DNA from 3 places in the Paraburkholderia sp. WS6 genome. Region 2 is predicted to be linked to each of the others. Evidence: riboswitches for the same ligand, from Rfam matches in the RefSeq annotation. Region 2 holds a riboswitch; each other region holds the start of a gene.
What was found. Region 2 has a riboswitch for cobalamin ahead of M0D64_RS27550 (TonB-dependent receptor). Riboswitches for the same ligand answer to the same signal wherever they lie in the genome.
Positions count from the first base shown of each region.

Region 1 (9,926 bases), on a different contig from region 2:
CGGAAGGAACCAGCAATGCCGCGAGCGAGAGTGGTGCAAGACCGTGCGCGCCCAATGCCTCGTGTACTAGCGCGGCGATTCGCGCGCCGGAAGCCGTCTGCGAATCAGCACCGGAATTTGTGCCGAGATCTGTATCCGTATTGGAATGCGCACCAACACCAGCACCAGCACCCGGAACCGTCACTGCCGCCACCACACTCCGCGGATGAATCACCAACTCATCATCCCGCCCATCCCACGCACGTGGCGTCACGCGGATCGCGAGACGTGCGGATTCAGAGCGAGGCAATTGCGCGTCATCGAGCCACGGCGCTTCACCCTCGATGCGCGTGCTTTCACCCGCCAGCAGATCAGACACGAAGCGCTTGCCTTGCGCTATATCGGCAAGCGCATAGCCCTCAGGCGGATTGAGCACACACGTTCCAAAGCGCAGTTCGCCACTCGTTGTAATCGCAGGCGACACGTTCAACGCAGCCGCAATCTCGCGAGCCATCACGTTGACTCCCGCAAGTCCACCGAGCAAGGGCACGACCGCACTCCCATCTTCTGCAACGGCCAGCACCGGCGGCTCGACGCCCTTATTCGACAACAAGGGCGCGACGCAACGAATCACGATCCCGGCGGCGCACAACGCGATGATCGGCGTACCGCGCGCATACAGATCACACAGATGCGTGCGGAGTTCCGTGTATGAGACGTCAGCCTCGACTCGGCCCTGCAAGGCATGCACCTGGCAACCGGCATACAACATCTGGATACGCCGTGCGGTCTCCAGCGCGCCCGCACCGAGAATCACGATCGCGGGCGGCGTCAACCTTGCCATTTTTCCCCCGGCACCACGAGCAGCGAAAAATACGGCGAGGCCATCGGGTCGACTTCGTCAAGCGGCACGATGCGCTGATTGCCCATGGTCGCGCGTTCGACATAAAGCGCACGATGCGCGAGTCCCAGTTCGCCGAGCACGCGCCGCACCTTATCGAAATTGCGGCCGAGTTTCATGATGACGGCAGCGTCGGCATCGGCGAGACGCCGCCGCAGTTCGTCTTCAGGCAACACGCCGGAGAGCACCGACAAACTCTGATTGCGATACACCAGCGGCGAGCCGAGTACCGCTGCACCGCCGAGCATCGAGCACACGCCGGGCACGACTTCGGCTTCGAAACGCGCCGCGAGGCGGTCGTGCAAATACATGTACGAGCCGTAGAAAAACGGATCGCCCTCGCAAATCACCGCTACGTCGCGGCCCGCGTCGAGATGGCCGGCGACGACCTCCGCAGCGGTGTCATAGAAGTCGGCGATGATCACTTCATACGAAAGCGGCGGTTCGAGCGCTTCGGTCGTGACGGGATAAACGAGCGGCAGATGCTGTTGAGCGTCATGCAGATGCGCCTCGATGATGCTGAAGGCGTTGCCCTTCTTACCCTTTGCGACGAAATACGCGACCACGGGCGCCGCTTTCAGCAAGCGCAGCGCTTTCAGTGTGATGAGCTCAGGGTCGCCGGGGCCCACGCCCAGTCCGAATAAACGTCCTTGCACCGTCATTTACTCGACCTCCGTCGCCAGTGCGTTCACGGCAGCGGCGGCCATCGCGCTGCCGCCGCGTCGGCCGTGAACCACGACGTAGGGCACGCCGCGACTGTCTTCGGCAAGCATCGCTTTCGATTCGGCCGCGCCGACAAAACCGACCGGAAAACCTAGGATCAGTGCGGGTTTTGCTGCGCCGGCATCGAGCATATCGAGCAAGTGAAAGAGGGCGGTCGGCGCATTGCCGATCACGACGACGCTGCCGGCCAGCCGCGCCCGCCACAATTCGAGCGCAGCCGCCGAGCGCGTATTGCCGAGTTCGCGTGCGAGTGCGGGCACGTCCTGATGCGTCAGCGTGCAGATCACGTCGTTGTTCGCGGGCAGGCGTGCGCGCGTGATGCCTTGCGCCACCATGCCGGCATCGCACAGAATCGGCGCGCCTTGCGCCAGTGCCGTACGGCCCGCGGTGCCTGCGCCTTCGGAAAACTGAAGATCTTCAACGACGTCGACCATGCCGCAGGCGTGGATCACGCGCACCGCGAGTTTCTCGAGGTCGGCGGGGATGCGCGACAGGTCGGCCTCCGCACGTATCGTCGCGAAGGATTGGCGATAGATCTCCTGACCGTCGCGAATGTAATCAAGCATCTGAGGGGCTCCGGGCCGGGTGTGCCAATGGGTCGAGCATGTCGGCGGCCTGTTCGATCGTGAGTTGGTGCGCGACGCGCGAGCCGAAACCCGGCTGGCCGTCGCGTCGATAAAGGTCGTAGATGCCGGGCTCCGCAGCCAGCAGCGTGTACGGCGCGCAATGTGCGGCAGCGCATGAGCGCGGACAGCCGCTCAGATGGACGTCGATGCCATCGGGTAAGCGATCTGCTAGCCGTAACGCATCGGCTTTGGTGTCGGCGAGGCTTTTTGCACAGCCTGTGGAACCGGCGCAGGCGATCAGACGTGTCATAGGCTGCGCAGGATCGCATGCGAGGCCTAGCGCGTTCATTTCAGCGAGCACGGTGGGTGCGGCATCGGCTGCGATATCGGGTAGTAACACGCTTTGCCAGGGCGTCATGCGCAGCGTGCCGTTGCCTTGCTGTTGCGAGAGCGTGGCGAGGCCGCGCAAGGTCGTGGCGTCGAGGCGTCCGAGCGGCGGTTGGCCGCCTACGTGCAGCATTCCCACGACTCGCTGTGCGTGCGCGCCGAGTCGCAACGTGGCATCGGCGGGCGTGGGGCGTAGCCAGTTTGCAAGCGATGTGTCGCGTGACAGTGGGAAATCGACGTACGTTTGAGCGTGCTGCAATAGCGCGTCGACGGGATGCGTGGCGAGCAGGTGACGCATGCGCGTGGCATCTGGGGCGGCCAGATCGAGGAACGTATGCAGCAGCGCGCGGACGAGGTCTGTGACTTGCGCGGGCAGCACTGCGGCGAGAGCGCCTGCGTAATTCGGATGAGGATGGTCAACGGCGCTATGCGAGCCGGTACGCGCGATATGCGGGAAGGCATTCGCATCCGCGTCCGCCACGGCAGGCGGACAACCCGCCAATCCGAACACAAATCGCACACCGTCTTCGGCCTGCATGGCTGCCAGCCAAACATCATGCGGATGATCCAGCCTGGCAAGGCGCTCACCACCATCGAGCAGTAGCGCGAATTTCGGCGATAGCGCCGCGAAACGCGCTTCGGATTGCAGCAATGTGAGCATTTCGATGCAAAGCGGCCTCGTATCGAACAGCGCAAATGGATCACGCCCCGCAGCCGGGCTCACCATCACGTTACGCACATCGTCCGCCGAGCTCGCGAGCAGCAAGTTGTCAGCATCCACCGCACCGGTCGCCCGAATCGGCCCAAGCCCCGCATCGACCAGCGCCGCGATCAACGCCGCTTCATGCCCGCTTCGCACGCCACGCACCTGCAGATTCGCGCGATTGGTCAGCTCGACCACACCGGCCGCATGCCGCTCGCTGACGTCGGCGATCACCGCGGCCTGCGCCGCGCTCAACTCACCGCCGGGCAATTTGATCCGGCAAATCCCCCCATCGCGCGCCGCGACGATGCGCAGCAGCCCCGGGCACGCCGAGGGCCGCAGCGCGAGGGCCGCATCGGGCAAAGCAGTGGAGGGCGAAGCTTGATTCAAGACGGACACCGGGTTGAGCGTCGCGCGACGGCCCGAGCAAGCCGCAAAGCGGCGATTGCTACGGCATCGGTACACCCCGCCCGATGTAGGCTGGCACGAACAGTCTGGCCGGCAGGTCTCCTGGCTGGCAGGTCATGGTCCGCCGCGGCCTTCCCGGTCGAACCAGTGGCGCGGAGCGCAGGCGGACTCGCTGCATACAGTTGCGGGGGCAGCCACAGCAACACTGTGTTCCCTCTTCGGCCCCGAAGGGCACCGGCGGCTGTATTATGCCTTTTTTCGAACAGCACAACGAGGCTGGACGCTTTGATCGGCGTGGCACAGCGCATTATTTGAAGATACAGAAAGAGGATGGATGCATGCCGGCATGGCTGACCGTGGTGGGCATAGGCGATGACGGCTTCGCCGGCTTGGGGAGGCCCGCGCGGCGTGCTTTGCTGGAAGCGTCGGTGGTTTATGGCGGCGAACGTCATCTGGCGATGCTGCCCGCGCGCCTCGCCGCGCGCCGCGCGGCATGGCCCAGGCCGTTCGATCTCGCGCCTTTGCTGGCCGAGCGCACGGGGTCGGTGTGCGTGCTGGCGAGTGGGGATCCGATGCTGTTCGGCGTCGGCGCGACCCTCGCGCGGCAGTTGCCGGCAGGCGAGTTGCGGGTGCTGCCGGCGCCGTCGTCGTTGTCGCTGGCGGCCGCGCGGCTTGGCTGGCCGTTGCAGGACGTCGCCACGGTTTCGCTGGTGGGAAGGCCATTGCCGGCGCTGAATGCTCATTTGCACGACGGCGCGCGCGTCTTCGTGCTGAGTGCCGACGGGCGCACGCCCGCCGCGCTGGCCGAACTGCTGAATGCGCGTGGGTTCGGCGCGACCCGGATGACCGTGCTGGAACATTTGGGCGGCAATCTGGAGCGGTGTATCGATGGCCGTGCGGACCAGTGGTCTGCGGGCGAAGTGGCAGCGTTGAACCTGATCGCACTCGAATGCCGTGCAACGGAGGGTGCTCCGCGTCTGCCGTTGACCGTCGGCTTGCCCGACGACGCCTTTCGCCACGACGGTCAGTTGACCAAGCGCGACGTCCGCGCGATCACGCTGGCACGCCTCGCGCCGACGCCCGGCGAATTGCTTTGGGACGTGGGCGCGGGCAGCGGCTCGATCGGCATCGAATGGATGCGCGCGCACCCGACCTGCCGCGCGATTGCGATCGAAGGGCACGCGGAGCGGCAGCGGTTCATCGAACACAATCGCGATGCGCTGGGCGTGCCGGGTTTGCAACTGGTGGCCGGCCGCGCGCCTGATGCGTTGGAGGGATTGGCTGTGCCCGATGCCGTGTTCATCGGCGGTGGGGTGACGGTGCCGGGCGTGCTCGACGCGTGCTGGGCGCGTCTGCGCGACGGCGGGCGTCTGGTCGCCAATGCCGTGACCTTGCAAGGCGAGGCCGCGCTGGCAGCGTGGCGTGAGCAACACGGTGGCACGTTGACCCGCATTGCGCTGGCCGACGCACAGCCGCTTGGCGGCTTCGATACGTGGCGCCAGGCGCTGCCGATCACGCTGCTGGAGGTCACGAAGCTGGCTGACGGCGCCGACGGCACGTTCCGTGCGAGCGGCGCGAACAGCACGAGGAATACGAGCAGCACGAACGCCGCTAGTGGCATCAATCCCGCCATTTGCACATCCGGCACCTCAGCCACCCCCGCAGACTCACCACCCCACCCGTAATGCGCGAAGAAACGCCCGAACAACCCGCACCGCTGCGTAGCGGCTACACGACCGGCAGTTGCGCCACCGCGACGTCTCTCGCGGCCGCGCGTCTGCTGCTCGCGGGTATCGTCAGCGAGGTCGCGGAGATCGTGTTGCCAAAGGGCCAGCATGTGCCGATGCCGCTGGTGTTCTGCCGCCTGACCGCCGACGGCGCGGAAGCGGGCACGGTGAAAGACGCTGGCGACGACCCCGACGTGACACACGGCGCGATCGTATTCGCCCGCGTGCGACTGCTTGCCGAACCGGGTGTGATCTTCCGCGCAGGGCCAGGCGTTGGCACCGTGACGCGCGCCGGCCTCACGCTGCCCGTCGGCGAACCAGCGATCAATCCGGTCCCGCGCAAGATGATGACCGAGCATCTGACCGAGCTCGCGGCGGAACATGGGTACGGCGGCGGCTTCGAAGTGACGATCGGCGTCGAAGGCGGCGAAGCACTTGCACTGAAAACGATGAACCCGCGCCTCGGCATTCTCGGCGGCTTGTCGATTCTCGGCACTACCGGCATCGTCCGGCCGTTCTCGTGCTCGGCCTATATCGCATCGATTCATCAGGGCATCGACGTCGCGCGTGCGAACGGTTACATGCATCTCGCGGCCTGCACCGGCAACGCAAGCGAAGACGCGATGCGCGCGCATTACGGTCTGCCGGACATCGCGCTGATCGAAATGGGCGACTTCGTCGGCGCGGTGCTCAAGCATATGAAGCGTGCGCCGGTCGAGCGCTTGAGCGTGTGCGGCGGCTTCGGCAAACTCAGCAAACTGGCGGCCGGGCATCTCGATCTGCATAGCCGCAATTCGAGCATCGATCTGGAACGGCTTGCGACCTGGGCCGCGGAGTATGGCGCCGACGACGCGTTGCAGGCGGCGATCCTCGCCGCCAATACGAGTCAGCAGGCGGTCGCGTTGGCTCACGCGCAAAACGTGCCGCTCGGCGATATCGTCTGCCGTCACGCGCTTGCCATCGCGCGCGCTATCGTGCCGCCGCAGGTTGCGGTCGAAATGTTTGCGATCGATCGCCAGGGCAATCTGATCGGAGCCGCGCAATGATGCGGATCCTGCTGCTCGGTGGCACCGGCGACGCTTTGCGGATCGCCAGGCAGCTCGGTCCTGAGCATGTGTACAGTCTCGCGGGCCTTGGCAAGGTGCCGGACGATCTGTCATGCGAGGTGCGCGTGGGCGGCTTCGGTGGCAGCGAAGGGTTGGCGCGTTATATCGAGGACAGACGCATTAGCCTCGTGATCGACGCGACACATCCGTACGCCGCGCAGATCAGCGCCAATGCCGCGAAAGCGAGCGGCGCCGCGCAGGTACCGTGCTGGGCGCTGCGCCGCGAGGGCTGGCAGCCGCAAGCTGGCGACGACTGGCGCATGGTCGACGATTGGACCGAACTTACGGCCGCGCTTGCTTCATTCAAGCGACCACTGTTCACGCTCGGACGCGAACCGCTCGCGCATCTCGACGAAATCCCGCCGCAGCAATTCTGGACAATACGCTGCCTCGGCGCACACGAAGCCAATCCACGTGCGCGAATTCTGGCGACACGCGGGCCGTTTACGCTCGAAGGGGAGCGAGCGCTGTTCAGCGCGGAAGCATTCGATGTCGTCGTCAGCAAAAACAGCGGCGGCAGCGCCACCGAAGCGAAACTCGAGGTCGCGCGCGAACGCGGCTTGCCGGTGGTCATGCTGCGACGCCCTGAATTGCCCGCAGTCGATCGCGAGTTTGCTAGCGTGGCCGACTTGCTGGAAGCGTTGCAAGTCTCAGGTTAAATGGCGCATGCATGTCATGCCGGCCAAACGAATCATGGAGTAATGAATGACGGTGTTTTTTATCGGCGCGGGTCCCGGCGACCCGGAACTGATCACGGTGAAAGGGCAGCGCCTCGTGCGTGGCTGCCCGGTGATCCTGTACGCCGGCTCGCTGGTGCCGGCCGCTGTGTTAGAGGGGCATAGCGCGGAGCAAGTCGTAAATACCGCCGAACTCGACCTCGATCAGATCGTCGCGTTACTCAAGGCCGCACACGACAAAGGCCAGGACGTGGCACGCGTGCATTCCGGCGACCCGTCCTTGTATGGCGCGATCGGCGAGCAGATCCGCAGACTTCGCGAACTCGACATTCCCTACGAGATCGTACCGGGCGTGACGGCAACCGCGGCATGCGCGGCGACCCTCGGCTGCGAACTCACCTTGCCCAATATTTCGCAGACGCTGATCCTCACGCGCTTTGCAAGCAAAACGACCATGCCGGAAGGCGAGCAACTCGCCGACCTCGCGAGACATCGCGCGACGATGGCGATTCACCTAGGCGTGCGCCATCTTGCACGCATCGTCGATGAACTACGGCCGCATTACGGCGGTGCGTGTCCGATCGCGGTGATCTATCGTGCGAGCTGGCCGGATGAAGAAAAAATCACCGGCACGCTCGACGATATCGTCGGCAAAGTGCAGTCCACCAATATTGAGCGGACTGCGCTGATCCTGGTGGGACAAGTGCTGGCGGCTGAAGGATTCGCGGAGTCGACGTTGTACGCGAAAGGCGGCTGATCCGTACACCGCCGATTCGTTATCCCCCTGTTTTCAACTGCGCCCACAACCTGCCCTCCAGACGTTTGATCTGAGCGGGCAAGGGCTTGAGCAGAAACAGCGTTTTCAACACGGACTCAGGCGGGTACACGGTCGGATCGTTGAGAATTTCCGGCCGCACGAATTTGCGCGCGGCGGCGTCCGCATTCGGATAGAACACCTCATTGGTGATCCCGGCATGAACCTCGGGGCGCTCGATGTAGTTGATCCAGTCGAGCGCCGCCTCCGGATGCGGCGCATCCTTCGGGATCGCCATCATGTCGAACCAGACCGGCGCGCCGCCTTGAGGGATGAAGTATTTGACCTCGTAACTCTTGTTGGCATCGCGCGCGCGATGGCTCGCCATCGACACGTCACCCGACCAGCTCAACGCGAAACAGATGTCATCGCCCGCAAGATCGTTGATATAACTCGTCGCGTTGAACTGCGTGATGTACGGGCGGATCTTCTTTAGCGCGTCGTACGCGGCCTGGTAGTCGGCCGGATTTACGCTGTTCGGATCACGCCCAAGATAGTGCAGTGTGACCGCGAATACATCGGTCGGTGCATCGAGTATGGACACGCCGCAACTCTTCAGCTTGCTCAGATACTCGGGCTTGAAGAGAATGTCCCAGTTATCGAGCGGCGCATCGTTGCCGAGAATCTTCTTTACCCGCGTGACGTTGTAGCCGAGGCCCGTGGTGCCCCACGCCCACGGCACCGCGTACTGGTTGCCGGGGTCCGCATCGGCGACCAGCTTGAGCAGACTGTGGTCGAGGTTCACCAGGTTCGGCAGTTTCGATTTGTCGAGCTTCTGGTAGATGCCGGCAGCGATCTGCTGGGCGAGAAAGTTCGAGGTCGGCACCACGACGTCGTAGCCGGTCGAACCCGTCAGCAGTTTCGCCTGCAAGGTTTCGTCGCCGTCGTAGACGTCGTATTGCACGTGAATGCCAGACTCTTTCTCGAAGTTCGGCACGGTGTCTTTCGCGATGTAGTCGGCCCAGTTGTACAGATTGAGCTGCTTTTCGTCGGCGTGTGAGGCGGTGCCGAACGCGCAGAACAACAGCGCTGCCAGCAGCGGCGCGGTCGGCCTCGGCTTCATGAAGGTGTGGGGCATGATGGTCGTCCAGAGAGGATTCAACAGAGCGGTCGCGGCCTTACATACGCTGATGGCGTTGCAGCTTCTGATTGCGCATCAGGCACAACATATCGGCGGCAAGGTGGGCCGCGGCGAGCGCGGTGACGTCGCTGTGGTCGTAGGGTGGCGACACCTCCACCACGTCCGCGCCGACCAGATTCACGGCGCCCAGCGCGCGAACGATTTCCAGCGCCTGTGCCGAGCTCAGGCCGCCCGCCACCGGCGTGCCCGTGCCGGGCGCGAAGGCCGGATCGAGGCAGTCGATGTCGAAGGTGAGGTAGGTGGGCGCATCGCCGACAATCGACAACACTTCGTCGATGGTCGCCTGTGTGCCATTGCGATGGACCCAGGGCGCGTCGAGAATGCGCACGCCCATGAAGTCGTCGTTCCAGGTGCGAATGCCGATCTGCACCGAGCGCGCGGGATCGATCAGCCCTTCACGGATCGCCCTGTAGAACATCGTGCCGTGATTCAGCGAATCGGGGTTGTCGTCCGGCCACGTGTCGCAATGCGCGTCGAAGTGGATCAGGCTCAACGGCTTGCCGTATTTTTCAGCGTGCGCGACCAGCAGCGGGTAGGTGATGTAGTGGTCGCCGCCGAGCGTCAGCATGCGGGTGCCCGTGGCGAGAATCTCGCGGGCATGGGCGATGATCGCGTCGCGAATGCCGAGCGGGTTGTGGGCGTCGAACCAGCAGTCGCCGTAGTCGACCACGTTCAGATGATCGAACGGGTCGACGCCCCACGGAAACGCGCCCAGTTCGGCCAGTTGCACCGAGGCGGCACGCATGCCCGCCGGGCCGAAACGCGTGCCGGGGCGGAAGGTGGTCGCGAGGTCG
Region 1 covers NZ_JALQCK010000012.1:82,305-92,230, reverse strand. The annotation lists gene cobJ (precorrin-3B C(17)-methyltransferase) at 1-823, opposite strand, end outside; gene M0D64_RS16765 (precorrin-2 C(20)-methyltransferase) at 811-1,542, opposite strand; gene M0D64_RS16760 (precorrin-8X methylmutase) at 1,543-2,169, opposite strand; gene cobG (precorrin-3B synthase) at 2,162-3,649, opposite strand; cobalamin riboswitch at 3,742-3,921, opposite strand; gene cbiE (precorrin-6y C5,15-methyltransferase (decarboxylating) subunit CbiE) at 4,006-5,352, shown strand; gene M0D64_RS16745 (cobalt-precorrin-5B (C(1))-methyltransferase) at 5,352-6,440, shown strand; gene M0D64_RS16740 (cobalt-precorrin-6A reductase) at 6,437-7,159, shown strand; gene cobM (precorrin-4 C(11)-methyltransferase) at 7,206-7,934, shown strand; gene M0D64_RS16730 (polyamine ABC transporter substrate-binding protein) at 7,954-9,054, opposite strand; gene speB (agmatinase) at 9,110-9,926, opposite strand, start outside.
Region 1: it holds a riboswitch for cobalamin, as region 2 does, so the genes downstream of both, cobG (precorrin-3B synthase) here and M0D64_RS27550 (TonB-dependent receptor) in region 2, are expected to answer to the same signal.

Region 2 (9,926 bases):
GTGGGGTGTGTCGTACGCTGGATCAGCCCCATCTGGCGCGCGAGCGTTTCCAGCCGCCCAAGACTGCCGGGCGGCTTGGTCTTGGTATCGATGATGTGTTGCAGTTCGGCACGCAGCGTTTGATCGAGCGGTTCGACTTCGGTCAATTCCGGCAAACCTGGCAAAGAAGTCATAGACGTTTCTAAAAGAGAGAGTGTTTTTATAAAGCGCTTAGCCTGCCGGCGTGTCATGCGCCGCAGGCGATTCGTGACGCGAGCGCGGCGCGGGAACAAGCGCCTCATGCTCGCCGTCGCGAATCAGAATCAACGGATAGCCGAACGCACGGCTCGTCAGCGAGGGCGTCAGCACATCGTGCACCGGTCCGGCATACGCGCCGCCGTTCCCGTCGAGCAGCAGCGCATGCGTCGCGAAGCGGCGCGCCAGGTTCAGGTCGTGGCACGAAAACATCACTGTACGCCGAGGTTCGCGCGTCCAGGCGGTCAGCGCTTCGAGACAGTCGATCTGGTGGTGCAGATCCAGATGCGAGAGCGGTTCGTCGAGCAGCAATAACGGCGCTTCCTGGCACAACACTCCTGCGAGAGCAACGCGTTGACGTTCGCCACCCGAAAGCGACAGCACGTCGCGCGCGGCGAATGCGGCGAGTCCCAAAACGTTCAGCGCGGCATGCGCGGCAGCACGATCGGCCTCACCCTCCCAACCCCAGCCGGTCAGATGCGGAAAACGGTTCAGCATCACGATGTCGAGCACACTCGCGCTAAAGGCGTCCGCAGCGCTTTGCGGCATCAGCGCGCGACGCTGCGCGAGCGGCAATGGCTGCCAGTCGGCGAGACGCACGCCGTCGAGTTCGACATGACCCGCCGACGGCTGCGCCAGACCGGCGAGCGTGGATAGCAAGGTCGTCTTGCCCGCGCCGTTGGGGCCCGCGACGCACCAGATCTCGCCTGCGTAGAATGTATGCGTGAACGCGTCGAGCAAGGTGCGCATGCCCGCACGCAAGGTCAGGCGTTGCGCGCTAAGCGCCGAATGCGGGGCGTTGTGTGCGTTCATCATCGGCGCCTGCGCAACAGCATCCACAGGAACACGGGCACGCCGACGATCGACGTGATCACGCCGACCGGCAATTGCGCCGGTGCGATCACAGTACGCGCAATCAGGTCCGCGCCCATCACCGCGACACCACCACCGAGCGCCGCTGCTGGCAGCAGCATGCGCTGATCGTTGCCGAACGCGAGCCGCAGCATATGCGGCACGACGAGCCCGACAAAACCGATCGTACCGGCCGTGGTCACAGCCGCGGCGGCCGCCAGCGACGCCACCAGATACACGCGCAAGCGCAGCGGCATCACAGCAACGCCGAGTGCCTGCGCGGCGGCGTCGCCCCGCGGCAGCACATTCAGGCGCGGCGCAGCGGGTACGATCGCCACCAGCACGATGACGAGCGCGGCGAGCGCCGTCCATGGCATCGCGCCGCCGTTCAGATCGCCGGTCAGCCAGAACAGCATGCCGCGCAGCCGATTGTCCGGCGCAAGGTTGAGCAACAGGGTAATGAGGGCGCCCCAGCCGGCCGCGATCACCGCGCCGGTCAGCAGCAAACGCGGCGACGTATCCTGCGGCTCGCCTCGCCACAACTCACGGCGTGCGAGGCCAAGCACCAGCAGGATCGACACGAAGGCGCCGGCGAACGCGCTGGCGTCGACGATCCACCACGCACAACCGGCGATCATCGCGACCAGCGCGAATGTCGCCGCGCCGCCGGAGACGCCTAATACGTAGGGTTCGGCCAACGGGTTGCGCAACAGCACTTGCAGCAGCGCACCGGCCAGCGCAAGCAACGCGCCGCACGCGAAGCCGGCCAGCGCGCGCGGCAAACGCAGCGTGCGCACGATCTCACCGGCAAGATCGCCGGACTCGACATGCGACGCGTGCGACGGCAGCAACGCCGCCAACACGCGCGCTGGCGCGAGCGACACGCTGCCCAACGCGAGCGACGCCATCAGCACAACCAGCGCGACTGCCGCGAGCACGAGCCAGATCGCGGCCGCGCGCTTCGCGCTCATCACGCGCAACGTGGTCGTGGACATCGGGCTCGAGCTACGGTTCATCGGCGCGTTCTCATGCAAATACGTTCGTCACTGCTGCTGCCAACCGACCGTGACATACGCACCGCGTCGCGGCGAGTTATATGAGTAGGCCGTTTCATAGTCCTTGTTCAACAGGTTCTGGATCTGCGCGGCGACATACCACGCCTTCGTGATGTTGTAGCGCGCCGACAGATTCACCACACCGTAGCCGCCCAGCATGCCGCTGCTATCTTCACGGGCGCCGCTGACGATCCACTCGCCGCCGACACGCCACCCGGCAATGCTGCGATTTACCGCCAGCGACGCGAAGCGCCTTGCACGCCGCACGAGATCGGTATCGCTATCGAGGTCGACGGCATTCTGCAGCGTTACCGACGCGCGCACGTCCGTCTTGCCCACATGGCCGCTCCACGATCCCTCAAGCCCCTGCACCTTCGCATGGCCGACGTTCTCGGCCAGATAGATGCCGGGCGTAACCTGCTCGTAGTCGATCAGATTCGAATAACGCGTCTGGAACACGCTAAGACGCATCACGCCAAGCGCGTTCGACGCGTACTGCAACGCTGCTTCGATCGAATGGCTGCGCTCCGGCTTGATCGACGGATTGCCGCTGATCGGATAGTACAGATCGTCGAAGCTCGGCGCGCGGAACGAATCCGAATAGCTTGCAGTCGCCTTCCAATGCTCAGTGATGTCAAAGCCGTAGCCGAGATAGTAACTGTTCGCCCCGCCGAAATCGGAATACTGATCGCGCCGCACGTTGGCCTGAATCTGATTGCGCCCAAAGCGCCCCGTGTAGCCGACAAAGCCCGAATCGACATGCCGGTCGGGAGCGGCGAACGTATCCGAGTCGAGACTCTGATCCAGATGCTCATAGCCGACCTGCAGTTTTTGCTGCGCGGCGAGCGCGAAATCGTTCTGCCACGTGTACTGGCGATTGTCGCTATCGAAGCGACCGTTGTAGATGCCGTTGGTATTCGCCACGCTGCGGTCGTCGCCTTCGGAAACGATGAAGTGCGTGGTCCACCAGTCGGTCAGTTTGCCGTTCGCGAACACCGACACCTGGCGCACTTTGCTGTAGAGGTTGTTCAGATCGGTCGGCACACCGTACGCGTTGTCGTAGCTGTTATTGCCGTTCGACTGGAAATAGGTGACGCCCGCGTCCCACTTGTCGCTGAACTTGTGACGCAGCGAAGCCGAGATGCTTTCGTTCAGATAGCCGTTCGCGTTCGGATTCGCGTTGGGTGCCTGTGACGGATTGAGCGACGAAAAACCGTCATCTTTCGAGCGCGCGAGCGAAATGCTGAAGGTGGTGTTGCCGTCTTTATCCAGCCCGCCGTTCACACCGGCTTGCTGCGTCTGCGTGTGATAGCTGCCATAGCCCACCGAAAAATTGAAACGCGGCGGATGGTCGCCGCCGTCTTTGGTGAACACCTGCACCACGCCGCCAATTGCGCCGGAGCCGTAAAGCGCGGACACGTTGCCATTCACCACTTCGACGTGATCGATCTGGTCGAGCGGAATCTGCGCGAGTTGCGGCGCGCCCAGGCTCACGGAGTCGACCCGTACGCCGTCGATCAGCAAAAGCGATTGCGTCGACGACGCGCCGCGCAGAAACAGACTCGTCGTGGAGCCCGGGCCACCGGTGCGCGAAATTTGCGCGCCGGGCGCGAGTTGCAGCAGACCGGGCAAATCGGTCGCGGTCGTATCGGCGATATCCTGCTGATCGAACAGCGTGGTCTGTGGGATCGCATCGGCGAGCGGTTGCGGCCCGCGCTCCGCGGTCACGACAACGGGCGACAACACCGCGGGTGACGAACCGGTCGCCCCCGTATCGGCAGAAGAAGAAGAAGAGGGCGACGAAGAAGAAGCAGCAGCTTGAGCATGCACGACGAGCGGCAGGCTCGCAACAGCGAGCAACGCCGCGCGAGCGATGGGGGACAGCATGGGATGACATTCCTGTGGATAGCGTGCGCGGCCCGCTTCCCCGCGGGCCGATGCGTAACGAGGCGCCCGCGTTGTTTTACGTTTGCGCGGGAACGAACCTCTCCCTCTGGCCGGTATCCGGGCTGGCGACACATCGATCCCGCCTTCCCACGCGTGACGCGCAGTGGCACACTCGCGTGTTCAGCTTCAAACACGCGATCAGGATCGACCTGCATGACGAATGCGGTCGCTTACCGTTGCGGGGGCAGCGCAGGTTAGCGCGTTCAGACGAGGCGCGCGCCCTGCTTCCCGTTTAACTGCGCACACTGTGGAAAAGCGTGCGCGAGCACCAAAGTGCGGCCAGTTTAGGAGCGGCCTTCAGGTCCGTCAAGAATGGTTAATCCGTGCGCAAACTGTTCTGTTAAGTGCAGGTTATTGTCCGATGCATGAGTTGTTTTTCATCATATGGTCGACAAAAGCCTGCACAAAGCGATGTTGTTACGTCTCGAAACGAGACAATTGTCGGAACGTGCGACATTCCGCGCTAAAATGCGATGTCTTTAGAGGACGCAGCAGATGCTCACCGAACTCGAAACACTTTCACAGAATATCGGCAAGCTGATCACGATCAGCCAACGCCACAATGAAGCGCGGCTCGCGCTCGAAGATCAGCTCGCCCAAACGCGCGCCGAAGCAGAGGCCACGCGCACGGAACTCGCGCTGATGCGCGAGGAGCGCGATGCACTGCAGGCGGAACGCGACGCGCTGTCGGCAAAGATCGACGATGCACAGGTGCGCCTCAATGCGATCCTCGAAAAACTGCCGCGGGCCCGCGCGCACAGCGAGCCGGACAATCAGCTCGATCTGCTCGAGGCCGCGCCGCATGAGGAAGAAGCGGAGAGCGACGTCACCCGCCATGGAGAAAATGCATGACCACCAAGCAGATCGAAGTATCGATTCTCGGCGTGCCCTATCGTCTCGCCTGCTCGCCGGAAACTGAAGGCGCGCTGCTTGAAGCGGTTGCACGCGTCGACGCCGAGATGTCGAAGATCCGCAATAGCAGCAACGTGCGCGGCACGGATCGCATTGCCGTCATGGCCGCGCTGTCGCTGGCATCGGAACTGCTTAAGCTGCAAAGCAGCGTGCGGCACGGAGAAGCATTTCCCGCTGAAGAAATCCGGCGTACAATGCACCAGATGAACGAGCAACTGGGTACTGTGATTCAGCAGTACAGCATGTAAAAGTATCTTGTAGCCGGTCCTGAGATCGGCTGCGGATTCAAACGAGGTGCATGAGCAAAGATTCATGCAAACGTTTTGAATTCAATCGGTTTGACTTCCCTGCCTGGTTCGCCAAGGTCATATATTCCTTGAACCAATGCCATGTGCACGGTTGTGGAAATTTGTAGCACGGGTGTGCGCGTCACTCTGTCTGATGTACCCGAAGTGCTGCTAACTGCGACCAATTCTGAACCCCCGGTTCAGGATGCCGGCCTAGCGGCTAAGGCGGGGACCTATTCAAACGGCATCGGACTTCGGTTCGGTGCCGTTTTTCTTTGGGCCTCGATTTTTCTTGCTGTATCAAACCTTTAACGTTCAATTCGATTCATGCGCTACTGGCTAATGAAGTCCGAACCGGACGAAGCAAGCATCGACCATCTTGCCCAGGCACCGCACCATACGTTGCCGTGGACTGGCGTGCGCAACTATCAGGCGCGCAACTTCATGCGCGACACGATGCAGGTCGGCGACGGTGTGCTGTTCTATCACTCGAGTTGTCCGGAGCCAGGTATTGCGGGGCTCGCGGAGGTATCGTCCACCGCGTATCCGGACCCCACTCAATTCGATAAGAAGAGCCCCTACTACGACCCGAAGTCGTCGCAGGAAACGCCGCGCTGGCTACTCGTCGATGTGGTGTTCAAGAAGAAGATCCCGTTGATTCCGCTTGCCGCGCTGCGCGAGCATGAGGAATTGAAGGACATGCGTGTGCTCGTCAAAGGCAACCGCCTGTCGATCACACCGGTGACCGAAGCTGAATGGCGCTTCATCACCAAACGTCTTGTTTAACGTTGCATACGCACATGTGACCCGTTGCGGCTTGTTTCACGCGCAAGTCTGTGCGCGGATGAAAGCAAACGTTGAGCAAACGTCAAATTAGGGAACCAAGCTCAGGTTACAAGCGCCTAACGGACTCGCAAACGTTGTGCCATCGCATGGCGTTCGCTCCAATCGTGCACAACCTGTTCAAGCAAGGAGTCCAAGAATGACGAAAAACACCGCACGTGCACTCGCTCTCGCTCTCGTATGCGCCGCCCCTGCCGCGTTCGCACTGACGCCGGCCATGGCCCGCGCGCAAGGCGTGACGCAGTATCAGCCCGTCGGCGTGCTGTCGCTGAATGCGCAAGCAAGCTCGGAAGTGCCGCAAGACGTCGTCGATATCACGCTGTTCTACGAGCAGGAAGCGAGCGATCCGTCCGCGCTCACCTCCACGCTGAACCAGCGCGCCGACGCAGCGCTGCAAAAAGCCAAGGGCGTGAACGGCGTAACAGCTCGCACCGGCTCCTTCTCTATCTACCCGTCCACCGATCGTGACGGCCGTATTTCCGCATGGCGCGGCCGTACTGAAGTTGTGCTCGAGTCGCACGACTTCGCCGCGGCGTCGAAACTCGCAGGCCAGATGGCATCGATCATGCAGGTCGGCAACGTGCAGTTCTCGCTGTCGCCTGAAGCGCAGCGTGCCGCGGAGCAGAAGCTCACCGGTGAAGCCATCAAGTCGTTCCGTGAGCAAGCCGCTTCTTCGGCGCAGGCGTTCGGCTACAACGGCTATTCGATTCGTGAAGTCAACGTCGGCCACAACGGCGTCATGCCCCGTCCGATGATGATGATGAGCGCACGTGCAATGGGTGCCGATGCTAAGGCATCCGCGCCGGTGCCGATCGAAGGCGGCACGTCGACGGTAACGGTCAATGTGTCGGGCTCGGTGCAGATGAAGTAACGCGTTTTTACGGCAGACGTCCTGCTGTAGAGAAAAAAGCCACGGCATGCCGTGGCTTTTTTTCATTGGCTACTCAGCTCACTACGATAAAACGTAGCGCTCAATTCGCGCCGACCGTCTGCGCCGGTTCACGCCGCGCACGGCGATAGGACCACACCAGTATCCCGATGCCCACGAGGATCATTGGCAGCGAGAGCCATTGGCCCATCGAGAGACCCATTGCCAAAAGCCCAAGGAAATCGTCCGGCTCACGCGCGAATTCCACCGTGAAACGCGCAAGGCCGTAGCCGATCAGGAACACCGCGGAAATCGCGCCCATCGGTTTCGGTTTGCGTGAGAAGAAGAACAGCACGAAGAACAGCGCCACGCCTTCCAGCGCGATCTCATACAACTCCGACGGATGACGCGGCAGCATGTGATATTGCGCGAATACGTCGTTCAGATGCCATTGCGCGGCCAGTTGCGGATGCGCGGTGAGCCACGCGGCATCATCGGGCGCGGCGCCTGGAAACAGCATCGCCCAGGGCGCTGACGGATCGGTCACGCGGCCCCACAACTCACCGTTGATAAAGTTGCCGAGGCGCCCTGCCGCGAGCCCGGTCGGCACCATTGGCGCGACGAAATCGGTGACCTGCAACCACGAGCGCTTGCGCTGATAGGCGAACAGCACCATCGCCAGCGTCACGCCGAGGAAGCCACCGTGAAACGACATGCCGCCTTCCCACACCTTGAAGATGTCGAGTGGATGCGCGAAGTAAAAGCTCGCCTTGTAGAACAGCACGTAGCCGAGCCGGCCGCCGAGGATCGTACCGAGCACGCCGTAAAACAGCATGTCGTCGATATCCTTAGCGGTCCAGCCCTGTGCGGCGACGTACGGCAAACGCAGCCGCAACCGGCCGACGACGATCGCCGCGATGAACGCAACGAGGTACATCAGTCCATACCAGCGCACAGCAAGCGGCCCCAGATGAATGGCAACGGGGTCGAAATTCGGGTGAATGAGCATCGTGTTGTTATGGGCAGTTCAGGTTCAGAAGCGGATTTCTAGTCGAGTTTCAAGTAGCAGCCGGCGGTGGGCGCATCATGCGGCGCATGCGTTGGACGGTTTCGCTTGCAATGCGTTCGCGGCAGCGGCTCACCTAGGCTCGCCTAAACACGAGGCGCCGCGAACTGCGCCTCCATGGTGGCCGCGTGCGCTCGGACGATCTCGATGAAGCCGGCCAACACCGGACTCACCTCCGCCGTGCGCCAGACCAGCCCCGTCTCGATCGCCGGCACCGATTCGGAGAGCGGCCGGTACACGACACCAGTGCGGCGCAGATTACGCAACGATTGCGGCACCAGTGCGACGCCCATCCCGGCCGACACAAGGCTCACGATCGTCTGCATCTGGATCGCCTCCTGGCCGACCCGGGGTGCCAGGCCCGCCACGCCGTAGCAATCCATAATGATGTCATAAAAGCCTGGCGCCAGACGTCTTGGGAAGATCACGAGCGGCTCGTCGGCGACGTCGCGCAGGCTGATGGGCGTTTCCAGCCACTCCGCGTGCGAGTCAGCCTTGGAGCCGGCGGCGCGGCCCACGCGCTGCGCCATATCCGTCGACATCGCGATCACCAGCGGCTCGCGGGCGATCGGCAACCACGAGAGCTGGGTGGCATGGCGCGACGGTAGCGGCGCGATCACGAGGCCTGCGTCGATGCGCCCGGCCACCAGTTCCTCGATCTGGACGTCGCTGGTGGCTTCGGTCAGTTCGAGGCGCACCCGTGGATGGCGCACGCCGAAATCGCGCAGCAGCAACGGCAGCAGGCCGTAATCGGCCGTCGAGACGAAGGCCAGCGACAGCGCCCCGGCCTCGCCTCGCGCGAGGCTCTGCGCCAGCGGCCGCAGCCCCTCGGCGCTCGCCAGCAGGCGCTGCACTTCGGGCAGCAGGTCAGCACCAACCGGCGTGAGTTCCACCGAGCGCTTGGTGCGCGCAAACAACTCGACGCCGAGCGTTTCCTCCAACGCCCGAATCGCCTGCGACAACGGCGGCTGCGTCATGGAAAGACGCACGGCCGCCCGCCCGAAGTGCTTTTCTTCGGCGACGGTCACGAAATAGCGCAACTGGCGCAGGTCAGGAATCGTAGGCAACATGATTAATACATTTTACGACCTAATCGAGCCTGAATAATATATTGGACACGCGCTTCGCAAAACTGCACCCTTGCGCAACGCGTCGGAACTAAACTGAACTGACCAGAAGCGCCGTATCGGCCGACGCCGCCGGCAACGCATTGGCAGCGTCAGCGCAGCCTTTGCGGCAGCACCTGAGCCCCGCATACGCAGCACGGATCAAAACAAAACAGATTGGAGTTCCCCATGGCATACAACCGTCGTTCGAAGAACATCACGCAAGGCGTGGCGCGCTCACCGAACCGCTCGATGTACTACGCACTCGGCTACGAAAAGGCCGACTTCGACAAGCCGATGATCGGCATCGCCAACGGCCACTCGACCATCACGCCGTGTAACGCCGGCCTGCAGCGTCTGGCCGACGCGGCCGTCGCCGCGGTCAAGGGCGCGGACGCGAATCCGCAGATCTTCGGCACGCCGACGATCTCGGACGGCATGTCGATGGGCACCGAAGGCATGAAGTACTCGCTGGTGTCGCGCGAAGTCATCTCCGACTGTATCGAGACGTGCGTGCAGGGCCAGTGGATGGACGGGGTGGTCGTGATCGGCGGCTGCGACAAGAACATGCCGGGCGGCATGATCGGCATGCTGCGCACCAACGTGCCGAGCATCTACGTGTATGGCGGCACGATCCGTCCGGGTAACTGGAAGGGCACCGACCTGACCATCGTGTCGTCGTTCGAAGCAGTGGGCGAATTCACGGCCGGCCGGATGTCGCAGGAAGATTTTGAAGGGGTCGAAAAGAACGCGTGC
Region 2 covers NZ_JALQCK010000026.1:84,340-94,265, reverse strand. The annotation lists gene cobT (nicotinate-nucleotide--dimethylbenzimidazole phosphoribosyltransferase) at 1-173, opposite strand, end outside; gene M0D64_RS27560 (ABC transporter ATP-binding protein) at 211-1,050, opposite strand; gene M0D64_RS27555 (iron ABC transporter permease) at 1,047-2,102, opposite strand; gene M0D64_RS27550 (TonB-dependent receptor) at 2,130-4,028, opposite strand; cobalamin riboswitch at 4,119-4,376, opposite strand; gene M0D64_RS27545 (hypothetical protein) at 4,584-4,940, shown strand; gene M0D64_RS27540 (cell division protein ZapA) at 4,937-5,248, shown strand; RNA gene ssrS (6S RNA) at 5,342-5,523, shown strand; gene M0D64_RS27530 (EVE domain-containing protein) at 5,615-6,073, shown strand; gene M0D64_RS27525 (SIMPL domain-containing protein) at 6,270-7,001, shown strand; gene lgt (prolipoprotein diacylglyceryl transferase) at 7,102-8,007, opposite strand; gene M0D64_RS27515 (LysR family transcriptional regulator) at 8,151-9,134, opposite strand; gene ilvD (dihydroxy-acid dehydratase) at 9,360-9,926, shown strand, end outside.

Region 3 (9,926 bases), on a different contig from region 2:
GATCAGCAGACCCTTGGCGAGCGCGAGGCGTTGGCCGCCAAGCATGGAACCGGAGCAATCGAGCACAAAGCAATGCAGCACCCCGCCCCGCGGCGCCTCTCGCGCGAAACGCAGATGCTCGGTGCGCAACGTGTCCTGACGCATTGCGATGAGCGTCGGCAGCCATGCAATGCGCTTGCCCGGCGCACCTTGCAAGCGGCTACGCGGACCTGCGCCGGCACCTTGCCGCCATCGAAAACCGCTGCGCGAGTCAGCGGCGGCACCCTTCCGATGGCTCAGCGTTTTTTTGCGTTGAGCGGAATGACGCCTTTCACCTGCGCGACGCCCGCGGGCTGCGGTGACAAGTAACCCCAATCGCTATCGCCGGCAGCGGCGGCGCTTGACGTTGAATCTAGTGAAGATGGCGAGGACGCAGCATCCGCATCGTCGACAACCTGCCGCGGCGCTTCACTCTCACGTGCGTCGCCACCTGCACGCGTCTCGCGATCGTGGCGCCGATGCATCAGCACCGACTCAGCGACCCGTTCGACATGCTCCGTCGTCACCGCAGCCGCCTGCTCCAGCGCCGCCAATGCCCGCGCCGCGCGCAACATCACGAGATCGGCACGCAACCCATCGACCGCCGCGTCGATGCACAGCGCACTCACATGCGCATGCACGGCGTCGTCGAAGTCAAGTTGCGGCAGCACTTCACGTGCCGCATGAATCCGCTGAACATACGTTTCCTGTTGCTGCGTATAGCCGGCACGAAAACCCTGCGGATCGAGATCGAATGCCAGACGTGCCTTGACGATCTGTTGACGCACCTGTGGCTCAAAACAGTTCTGCAACCCGACCATCAAACCAAAGCGATCAATCAATTGCGGCCGCAACTCGCCTTCTTCCGGATTCATCGTGCCGATCAGCACGAAGCTCGCATCGTGACTATGCGAGACGCCATCGCGTTCGATGGTATTCACACCACTGGCAGCCGCATCGAGTAACGCATCGACGAGCGCATCGGGCAACAGATTCACTTCATCGACGTACAGCACGCCGCGATGGGCTTTCGCGAGCAAGCCAGGCGAAAAACGCATCGAGCCGTCGCGCAACACCGTTTCGATATCGAGCGTGCCAATCAAGCGGTCTTCACTTGCGCCGAGCGGCAAATTCACCAATTGCCCTTCGGGTAACAGCTCCGCGAGCGCGCGCGCCGCGGTCGACTTCGCCGTGCCGCGGGGCCCGCTCACCAGCACGCCACCCAGACCAGGATCGATCGCAGCGAGCAGGAGCGCCTGCTGCAATGGCGTCTGGCCAATCAGCGCGGCAAAGGGGAAAGCGAGCCGTTGGGTCGCAGCATTCATGTTTGCATTCCTTCGATCTGCTGCTCGCTCGCGAGCAGATGCTGTTCGACTTGCGCGCGATAGTCGCCGGGCGCCTGCCACAAGCCGCGCTGCATCGCTTCGAGCAGACGCTCGCAGATCGAATGCATGGCGTGCGGATTGTGCCGTTGCAAGAACTCGCGTGTGTCGGCGTCGTTCAGATAAGCGTCGGTGACGAGCGCATATTGATGATCGGCGATCACGCGCGCGGTTGCGTCGTAGCCGTAGAGATAGTCGACCGTCGCCGCGATTTCGGCGGCACCCTTGTAGCCATGGCGTTTCACGCCATCGAGCCATTTCGGATTGACCACGCGCGAGCGGACCACCCGCGCGATCTCTTCATGCAGCGTGCGCACGCGTGGCGCGGCCGGATTGCTGTGATCCGCGTGATAGATCTGTGGTTGAGTGCCAGTCAGGTGCCGTACCGCCGCGACCATGCCACCCTGGAACTGGTAGTAATCGTTCGAATCGAGCAGGTCGTGCTCGCGGTTGTCCTGGTTCTGCAGCACGACGTCCATTGCGGCGAGACGTGTGCCGAATGCCTGGCGCGCTTCTTCGCCGGCGCTTTTCTGCGTGTAGGCGTAACCGCCCCACGCCTGATAGGCGTTCGCCAGATCGGCGTCGGTCTGCCATTGCTGCGAGTCGATCATGTCCTGCAGGCCCGCGCCATACGCGCCGGGCCGCGCGCTGAACACGCGCCAGCAGGCGCGCTTGCGCGCCTCGGCGGCGTCCATGCCGCGCGCAATCAGCGCGTCGCGTTCGCGCAGCACGCGCGCGCGGATCGGGTTCAGGTTTTCGGGCTCGTCGAGTTCGGCCACGGCCTGCACGGCGGCGTCGAACAGATGCATCACGTTCGCGAAGGCATCGCGGAAAAAGCCGGATACGCGCAACGTGACGTCGATACGCGGCCGGTCGAAGGCCTCGATCGGCATGATTTCGAAATCGGTCACGCGATGGCTGCCTGGAGCCCACTTCGGCCGCACGCCGAGTAAAGCGAGTGCCTGGGCGATATCGTCGCCACCGGTGCGCATGGTCGCGGTGCCCCATACCGAGAGGCCGATCGCGCGCGGATAGTCGCCCTTCTCCTGCAAATGCCGTTCAATCAACTGCTGCGCGGATTTCAAACCGAGCGACCATGCCGCTTGCGTCGGCACTGCGCGCGTATCGACCGAATAGAAATTGCGGCCGGTAGGCAGCACGTCGGGTCGTCCGCGCGACGGCGAACCGCTCGGCCCCGGCGGCACGAAACGCCCCTCAAGGCCGCGCTTCAGGTTCAGCATTTCCTGCGGACCGCAAGCGTCGAGCCGCGGCAATACGTCGTTGCGCAGACGTTCGATCACACGTTCGGCTTGCGGCAAAGTTCCGCTTGCGGGCGCCGCATCAGACGTTTCATGGCCGCACACTTCACGCAACATCTCAGCCGCCAGCAGTTCCAGACGCTCGCGTGTATCGCCACAATGCCGCCAGGGCGCATCGCTCACCCGCTGCAATACCTCAGGACGTGGACCGTCCCACGCCGCAGCCCAGTCCACCGACAACGGATCGAACAGATGATCCATCAGCAGATCGCGCGCCAACGCGTCGATCAAACCAGCCTTGCCGCCCTGGCCATCGCCGACCGGAAAGCGCCCCAGCGCCAGCAACGTATCGCGCCGCTGCACACCCTCAGGCGACTGCCCGAACGTATGCAAGCCGTCGCGAATCTGCGCCTCCTTCAACTCGCACAGCCACGCATCGACGCGCGTCAGCAGCGCATCTTCATCGTCCTGACCGTTCGGCTCCGCAAGACTCAACTCGTCATGCAGCTTATGCTCGACGATGGTCGCGAGAATGGTGCGCCTCAACAGCTTCGAGCGGCGCGGGTCGACCATCAGTGCTTCATAGTATTCGTCGACCTGGCGCTCGAGGTCCTGCAACGGCCCGTAACTTTCGGCGCGCGTGAGCGGCGGCATCAGGTGATCGATGATGACGGCCTGCGCGCGACGCTTCGCCTGACTGCCCTCGCCCGGATCGTTGACGATGAACGGATACAGATGCGGCATCGGACCGAGAATCAGATCGGGCCAGCAGGCATCGCTCAACGCGACGCTCTTGCCGGGCAGCCATTCGAGATTGCCGTGCTTGCCGACATGCACGACCGCGTCGATGCCGAACTGATGACGCAGCCAGAAATAGAACGCCAGATACGCATGCGGCGGCACGAGTTCAGCGTCGTGATAGCTCGCGTAATCACCCTGCTCGCGCGAACGCGACGGTTGAATCCCGACGAACACCTGCCCGCAACGCCAGCCCGCGATCATGAAACGGCCGCGCCGCAGTGTCGGATCCTGCTCGGGTGAGCCCCAACGCGCGTTCAGCGCATTGCGAGCTTCGGCGGGCAACGCATTGAAGTACACAAGATATTCGCCGAGCGCGAGGCTTTGCAACGCAGGCCGCAAGTCACGCACGACCGGGTCGTTGGTGACGCCTTCGGTCAGCTTCTTCAACAGCGCGTCGCCGTCGGCGGGCAGCTCGGCCACGCGATATCCCTCATCGCGCAACATGGACAGAATGCCGACCACCGAGGCCGGCGTATCGAGCCCCACGCCATTGCCGATGCGCCCTTCGCTCATCGGATAGTTGGCGAGGATCAGCGCAAGTTTCTTGTCCGCGTTATCGAGCGTGCGCAGACGGCACCAGCGGCGGCTCAATTCGGCCAGAAAGCCGACGCGTTCGAGGTCCGGTTGGTAGCGGACCACGTCGACTTCGGTATGCGGACAACGATAGGCGAGGCCCTTGAAGCTGATCGCCCGCGTGATGATGCGGCCGTCCACTTCCGGCAGCGCAATATGCATGGCGATATCGCGCGAGTTGAGGCCCTGATTGTCCTTGACCCAATCTTCACGATTACCGCCGCTCAGGATCACCTGCATTACCGGTGCGTCGCCAGCGAGCGCAAGCGGCTCGGGGTCATCGATAGCGGACGCGGCGAATGCGGTTGTATTCAGCACCAGCGCGACATCATGTTGCGCGCACAACTGCTGTACGACGTCGCGGCTCATCGCATCTTTAAGCGAGGTAATCGCGATCGGCAGCGGATTCAGTCCTTGTGCTTCGAGCGCATCGATCAGGGCGTCGAACACGGCCGTGTTGGCCGCTTGCAGATGCGCCTTGTAGAACAGAATCGCGGCGACCGGCGCGCCCTCCCGCCAGCGCGCTTGCCAGTCGGCAATGGTCGGCGTGTCGCGTTCGGGATGGTAGAGCGTCGCGGCAGGCAACGCGCGCGGCAGCGCAGGCTCGCGCCCCCAGCCAAGCGCGCGGTACGCGAGAAAGCGCAGGAACGCCTCGGCATTCTGCGGGCCGCCTTCACGCAGATAGCGCCAAAGCTGATGACACAGATCGGCGTCGGCGGTGCTGCGCGCGAGCAGATTCGGGTCTTCCTGCAGATCGCCGGAGAACATCGCGAGCGTCTGCTGCTTGCGCTCGGCGAGAGCGACCACCTGTTCGATGCCATACGGCCAGTACGCCTCGCCGCCGAGATGATCGACCACCACGACACGCGCATGCTGCAACACGTCTTCGACATAGAAATCGACCGAAGCCGGTTGCCGCAAATACGTGACGTTCGCAAGCCGCACGCTCGGAAAACCCGCGCCCAGACGAGGAAACACGCTCGCGAGCAACGACAGCGTGGTATCCGCGGAGCTGAGCACCACGATATCGGCGGGCCGTTGATCGATCCGGATCACGCCCTGTGTATCGTCGACAAAACCGCCCGGCGTAGTGCGCAGCAGATGCATGAGCGATTACGCCTGTTGCGGCTGGGCGCTCGCCACAGCGCCCAACGCGGCGTCGAATGCCTTTTGCAACGCTGCCTGGTCAAGGTCTTCGCCGATCAGCACAAAGCGGCTTTGCTGCCCTTCGCAGGTTTCACCCGCTTGCCAGCGCCGGTCGAAGTAACTATCGAAACGACGGCCCACGCCCTGGATCACCAGTCGCATCGCCGCGCCCGGCAAGGCTGCGAAACCCTTGACGCGGTAAATCGTGTTCGTTTCGACGAGCCCTTGCAACGCGGCGATCACGGCGTCGCGCGACGAAACATTCGCGTGCACCACCACCGAATCGAACTCGTCGTGGTGGTGATCGGCGTCTTCGGCCGAACCGTGATGGTCGTGGCGCAGATGGATCGTTTCTTCCGACGCCGCTTCGAGGCCCAGCAGCGTATGCAGGTCGAGTTGACCCATCTGCGCGCGCACGATCTTCACTTGCGGCGGAATTTCTTCGCGGATGATGGCCTCGACAGAAGCCTGCTGCGCGTCGTCGAGCAGATCCGTTTTGTTCAGAATCACCAGATCGGCCGCCGACAATTGGTCTTCGAACAATTCGTGCAACGGCGATTCGTGATCGAGATTCGGATCGGCCTTGCGTTGCGCATCCACGGCGACCGGGTTGTCGGCGAACTGGCCGCTCGCCGCCGCCGGGCCGTCAACCACGGTGACGACCGCGTCGACGGTAAAGCTATTCTTGATCTGCGGCCAGTTGAACGCCTGGACCAGCGGCTTCGGCAATGCGAGGCCGGACGTCTCGATCAATACATGATCGATCTGCTCGCGGCGCTCCACCAGCTTTTCCATCACCGGGAAAAACTCTTCCTGCACGGTGCAGCACAGGCAGCCGTTCGCGAGTTCATACAGTTGCCCTTCAGCCTCAACACCGTTTTCATCACAACCGATGCCGCAACCCTTGAGGATTTCCCCGTCGATGCCGAGTTCGCCGAACTCGTTGACGATCACCGCGATGCGCTTGCCGCCCGCATGCTGAAGAATGTGCCGCAGCAGCGTGGTCTTGCCGCTGCCGAGAAAGCCCGTGACGATGGTGACGGGGATCTTGCGCATTTGAGTTTGCATCTGAGGTCTATCCGTAGGAGTTGCTCGTGCACGCCGGGGCATTGTGTACAGGTTGGGCAAACGGGGCACATGCCCCAAACCACGACATTAACCAGACACGGGGACGAACAACGGCGTTGCCGAGGCAACCGAAAAACAGAAAACGAGAATGAGGTCATGAACGCGCCACCGCATCCCCGCGATGGTCGTTCTTCGTAGTCTGGCCGGTATCCGGGCTGACGAAAGCGCCGCTTCCCCTTCCCGGACGAGTGGTTTCTCGCCCAGTGGTTATATGCCGACGCGGCCTTGCGCGTGGACATCGAAGCCGGCTCCGCGGCGCTCTTGAACGCACCGCTTTTCGCTTACCGTTGCGGGGGCAGCACAGGTTGACCCGGTCCATTGCAGGTGGGCACCCTGTTTCCCGTTTAACTGCATGCGCACGAGCGCGCACGCGAGCACCAAAGTGCGTGCGAGTGTAGGCCGAGCGCCCCGTGCCGTCAAGGAAACGCGGGCTGCGGCAAGGCCTTTCCACAGTGCCGGCGCGGCCCGCCGTGTGCTATCGTATGCGCGCGTTTGGTGCCCGCATATGCGTTCGCATGTGCAGTTAAACGGGAAACAGGCCGCGCTCGCTGCGCTCAACCTGTGCTGTCCCCGCAACGGTAAGCGACCTGCGGTGCTTTCGCATCGCGCATGCGTTTTTGATGCCACTGTCCGACGAATCCGGACGGGAAGGCAAAACGCATGAGGCCGCCAGCCCGGATACCGGCCAGACGCGGAGGCAGCGAACGTCACGCTGCCGGCCGCCGGAATCCGCGAGGGACGGATGTGAAGGCGCTGAAGCACGACGTGGCGCGGCCGTTGGCGTTTCCCTGTGAGAAACGCGGCGAGCAGCGTTATTCGTCGCGCGTAATCCGTAGCACCGCATGACCTCAATTTCCGTCGCCTCCGGCCTCATCGAGCCTCATCCGTTTCCGTTTATCACGACATGGCGCACGCCATGCACGCCGCAATGAGCCGCGCCTGGCTGATCGGCGCCGGCCCCGGCGATGTCGAACTGATGACGCTCAAGGCAACGCGCGCGTTGGCGCAAGCCGATGTGGTCCTGGTCGACGATCTGGTGAACCCCGACGTGCTGCAGTTCGCGCGCGCCGACGCGCTGGTCGTGTACGTCGGCAAACGTGGCGGGCATCCGTCGACGCCGCAGGCCGGCATCGTCGCGCAGATGCTCGAGCATCTGCAGGCGGGACGCAGCGTCGCCCGTTTGAAAGGTGGTGATCCGTTCGTGTTCGGCCGCGGCGGAGAAGAACAGCAGGCGCTACATGCCGCGGGCATTAGCGTGGACGTGATCAACGGCATCACCGCCGGGATTGCGGCGCCCGCGGCAATCGGCATTCCTGTGACGCATCGCGATCACGCGCAAGGTGTGGTGTTCGTCACCGGACACGGCGCCGGCAGCGGCGAGCCGGACTGGGCCGCGCTCGTCGCCACGCGGATGACGCTGGTGATTTACATGGGCATGCGGCGGCTGAACGAAATCGTCGACGCGTTGCTCGCGGCCGGGATGAGCGCCGATACGCCGTGCGCGGCGATCGAATCGGCTACGCGCCCCGAGCAACGGCATGCGCTCGCGCGGCTCGGCGAGTTCGCGGATACGGTCTCGCGCGCCGGGCTCGGCTCGCCGGCGATCGTGGTGATCGGCGGTGTGGCGTCGCTGGCGTTGGCGCGGCATGCGGTGAATGTTGGCAGCGAACCCCGAGGACACGCAATGAAAACGCTAACCGTCGGTATCGGTTGTCGTTTGCACAGCTCCGCCGAGGAAATCGAAACGGCTGTACGTGCCACGCTCGGCTCGCATCCATTCGATGAAATCAGCACGATCGCCTCGGTCGACGTCAAAGCCCAGGAAGCCGGCTTACTCGAATTCTGCGCACGTCATGCGCTGCCGCTGAAGCTGTTCAGCCGCGAGCAAATTGCGGCGATCTCCGTGGACGATCCGTCGGCGGCCGCACGCGAGCATCTCGGCATAGACGGCGTCTGTGAGCCGTGCGCCTTGCTCGCTGCGGCGGCCGAATCTGGTGCAGCCCATGCCTCAATTGGCTCAATTACCCCAATTGCCTCGTTTGCAGCCGATACCCCCAACGCACGGCTACTCGTGCGCAAAACCGTACATGCCGGCGTCACAGTCGCGATAGCATCGACCACCGCCCGCCGCGCCTGCGAACAGACAAACGACGACACTCAAGAACAGGACCTTCCATGAAGACCGATCCCGAATCCCATCAGCGCATGACCGAACGCCGGCGCGAGGGCCATGAGAAAAAGCAGGCCAGCGCCACCGTCGAAAAAGGTCTGCTGATCGTCAATACCGGCACCGGCAAAGGCAAAACCACCGCAGCGTTCGGCATGGCCGTGCGCGTGCTTGGGCACGGCATGCGCCTCGGCGTCGTGCAATTCATCAAGGGTGCGCTGCATACGTCGGAGCGCGACTTCCTCGGCGCAATCGCCAATTGCGACTTCGTCACGATGGGCGACGGCTACACCTGGAACACGCAGAATCGCGACGCCGACATCGCCACCGCGCGCAAAGGGTGGAACGAAGCACGCCGCATGATCGAAAGCGGCGACTATCAGATGGTGATCCTCGACGAACTGAACACGGTGCTGAAGTACGAATACCTGCCGCTCGACGAAGTACTGTCGGTACTGAACGCGCGTGCGGAGATGCTGCACGTGGTGGTGACCGGCCGTCACGCGCCGGACGCGCTGATCGAAGCCGCCGACCTCGTCACCGAAATGCGCATCGTCAAGCACCCGTATCGCGAGCAAGGCGTGAAAGCGCAGCGCGGCGTGGAGTTCTGAGCGATGTCCGCGTGCCCCGCCCTGTTCATTAGCGCGCCCGCGTCGGGCCAAGGCAAGACCACGATTACCGCGGGTCTGGCTCGCTACCATCGGCGGCAGGGGCGACGCGTGCGCGTATTCAAAACGGGCCCCGACTTTCTCGACCCGATGATCCTGGCGCGTGCCAGCGGGGCGCCAGTCCTGTCGCTCGATCTGTGGATGGTGGGCGAGTCGGCCTGTCGCAATCTGCTCGCGCAGGCGGCCGCCGAAGCGGATCTGATTCTGATCGAAGGCGTGATGGGTCTGTTCGACGGCACACCGAGCAGCGCCGATCTGGCAACCACGTTCGGCGTGCCGGTACTCGCGGTGATTTCGGCGAAAGCCATGGCGCAGACCTTCGGCGCGGTCGCTTTCGGCCTTGCGCAATTCAGGCCGGAGGTACCGTTTTACGGCGTGCTCGCCAATCGCGTCGGTTCGCCAAGGCACGCGCAAATGCTTGAAGAGGCTTTGCCGCCGGACCTGCGCTGGTGCGGGCACATCAGCGGCAACGACGAGATCGAGCTGCCCGACCGCCATCTCGGCTTGCATCAGGCGGCGGAGATCGACGATCTTGACACACGTCTGGATCGCGCCGCCGATGCACTCGCGCAAACCGCGCTGGCCGAATTGCCGCCGCCGGTCGAATTCGGCACGCCTATAGAAGAAGCACCGCCGCGCCTTCTGGAAGGCAAGCGCATCGCCATTGCGCGCGATGCCGCGTTCTCGTTCATCTATCCAGCCAACGTCACGCTGTTGGCGACACTCGGCGCGCACATCGATTATTTCTCACCGCTCGCCGATGAAGCGCTGCCGGAGCATGCCG
Region 3 covers NZ_JALQCK010000017.1:1,565-11,490, forward strand. The annotation lists gene M0D64_RS20660 (VWA domain-containing protein) at 1-195, opposite strand, end outside; gene M0D64_RS20665 (ATP-binding protein) at 276-1,343, opposite strand; gene cobN (cobaltochelatase subunit CobN) at 1,340-5,140, opposite strand; gene cobW (cobalamin biosynthesis protein CobW) at 5,147-6,247, opposite strand; cobalamin riboswitch at 6,431-6,704, opposite strand; cobalamin riboswitch at 6,784-7,012, shown strand; partial or broken gene cobA (uroporphyrinogen-III C-methyltransferase) at 7,236-7,952, shown strand; gene M0D64_RS20685 (cobalamin biosynthesis protein) at 7,992-8,486, shown strand; gene cobO (cob(I)yrinic acid a,c-diamide adenosyltransferase) at 8,483-9,085, shown strand; gene M0D64_RS20695 (cobyrinate a,c-diamide synthase) at 9,089-9,926, shown strand, end outside.
Region 3: it holds a riboswitch for cobalamin, as region 2 does, so the genes downstream of both, cobA (uroporphyrinogen-III C-methyltransferase) here and M0D64_RS27550 (TonB-dependent receptor) in region 2, are expected to answer to the same signal.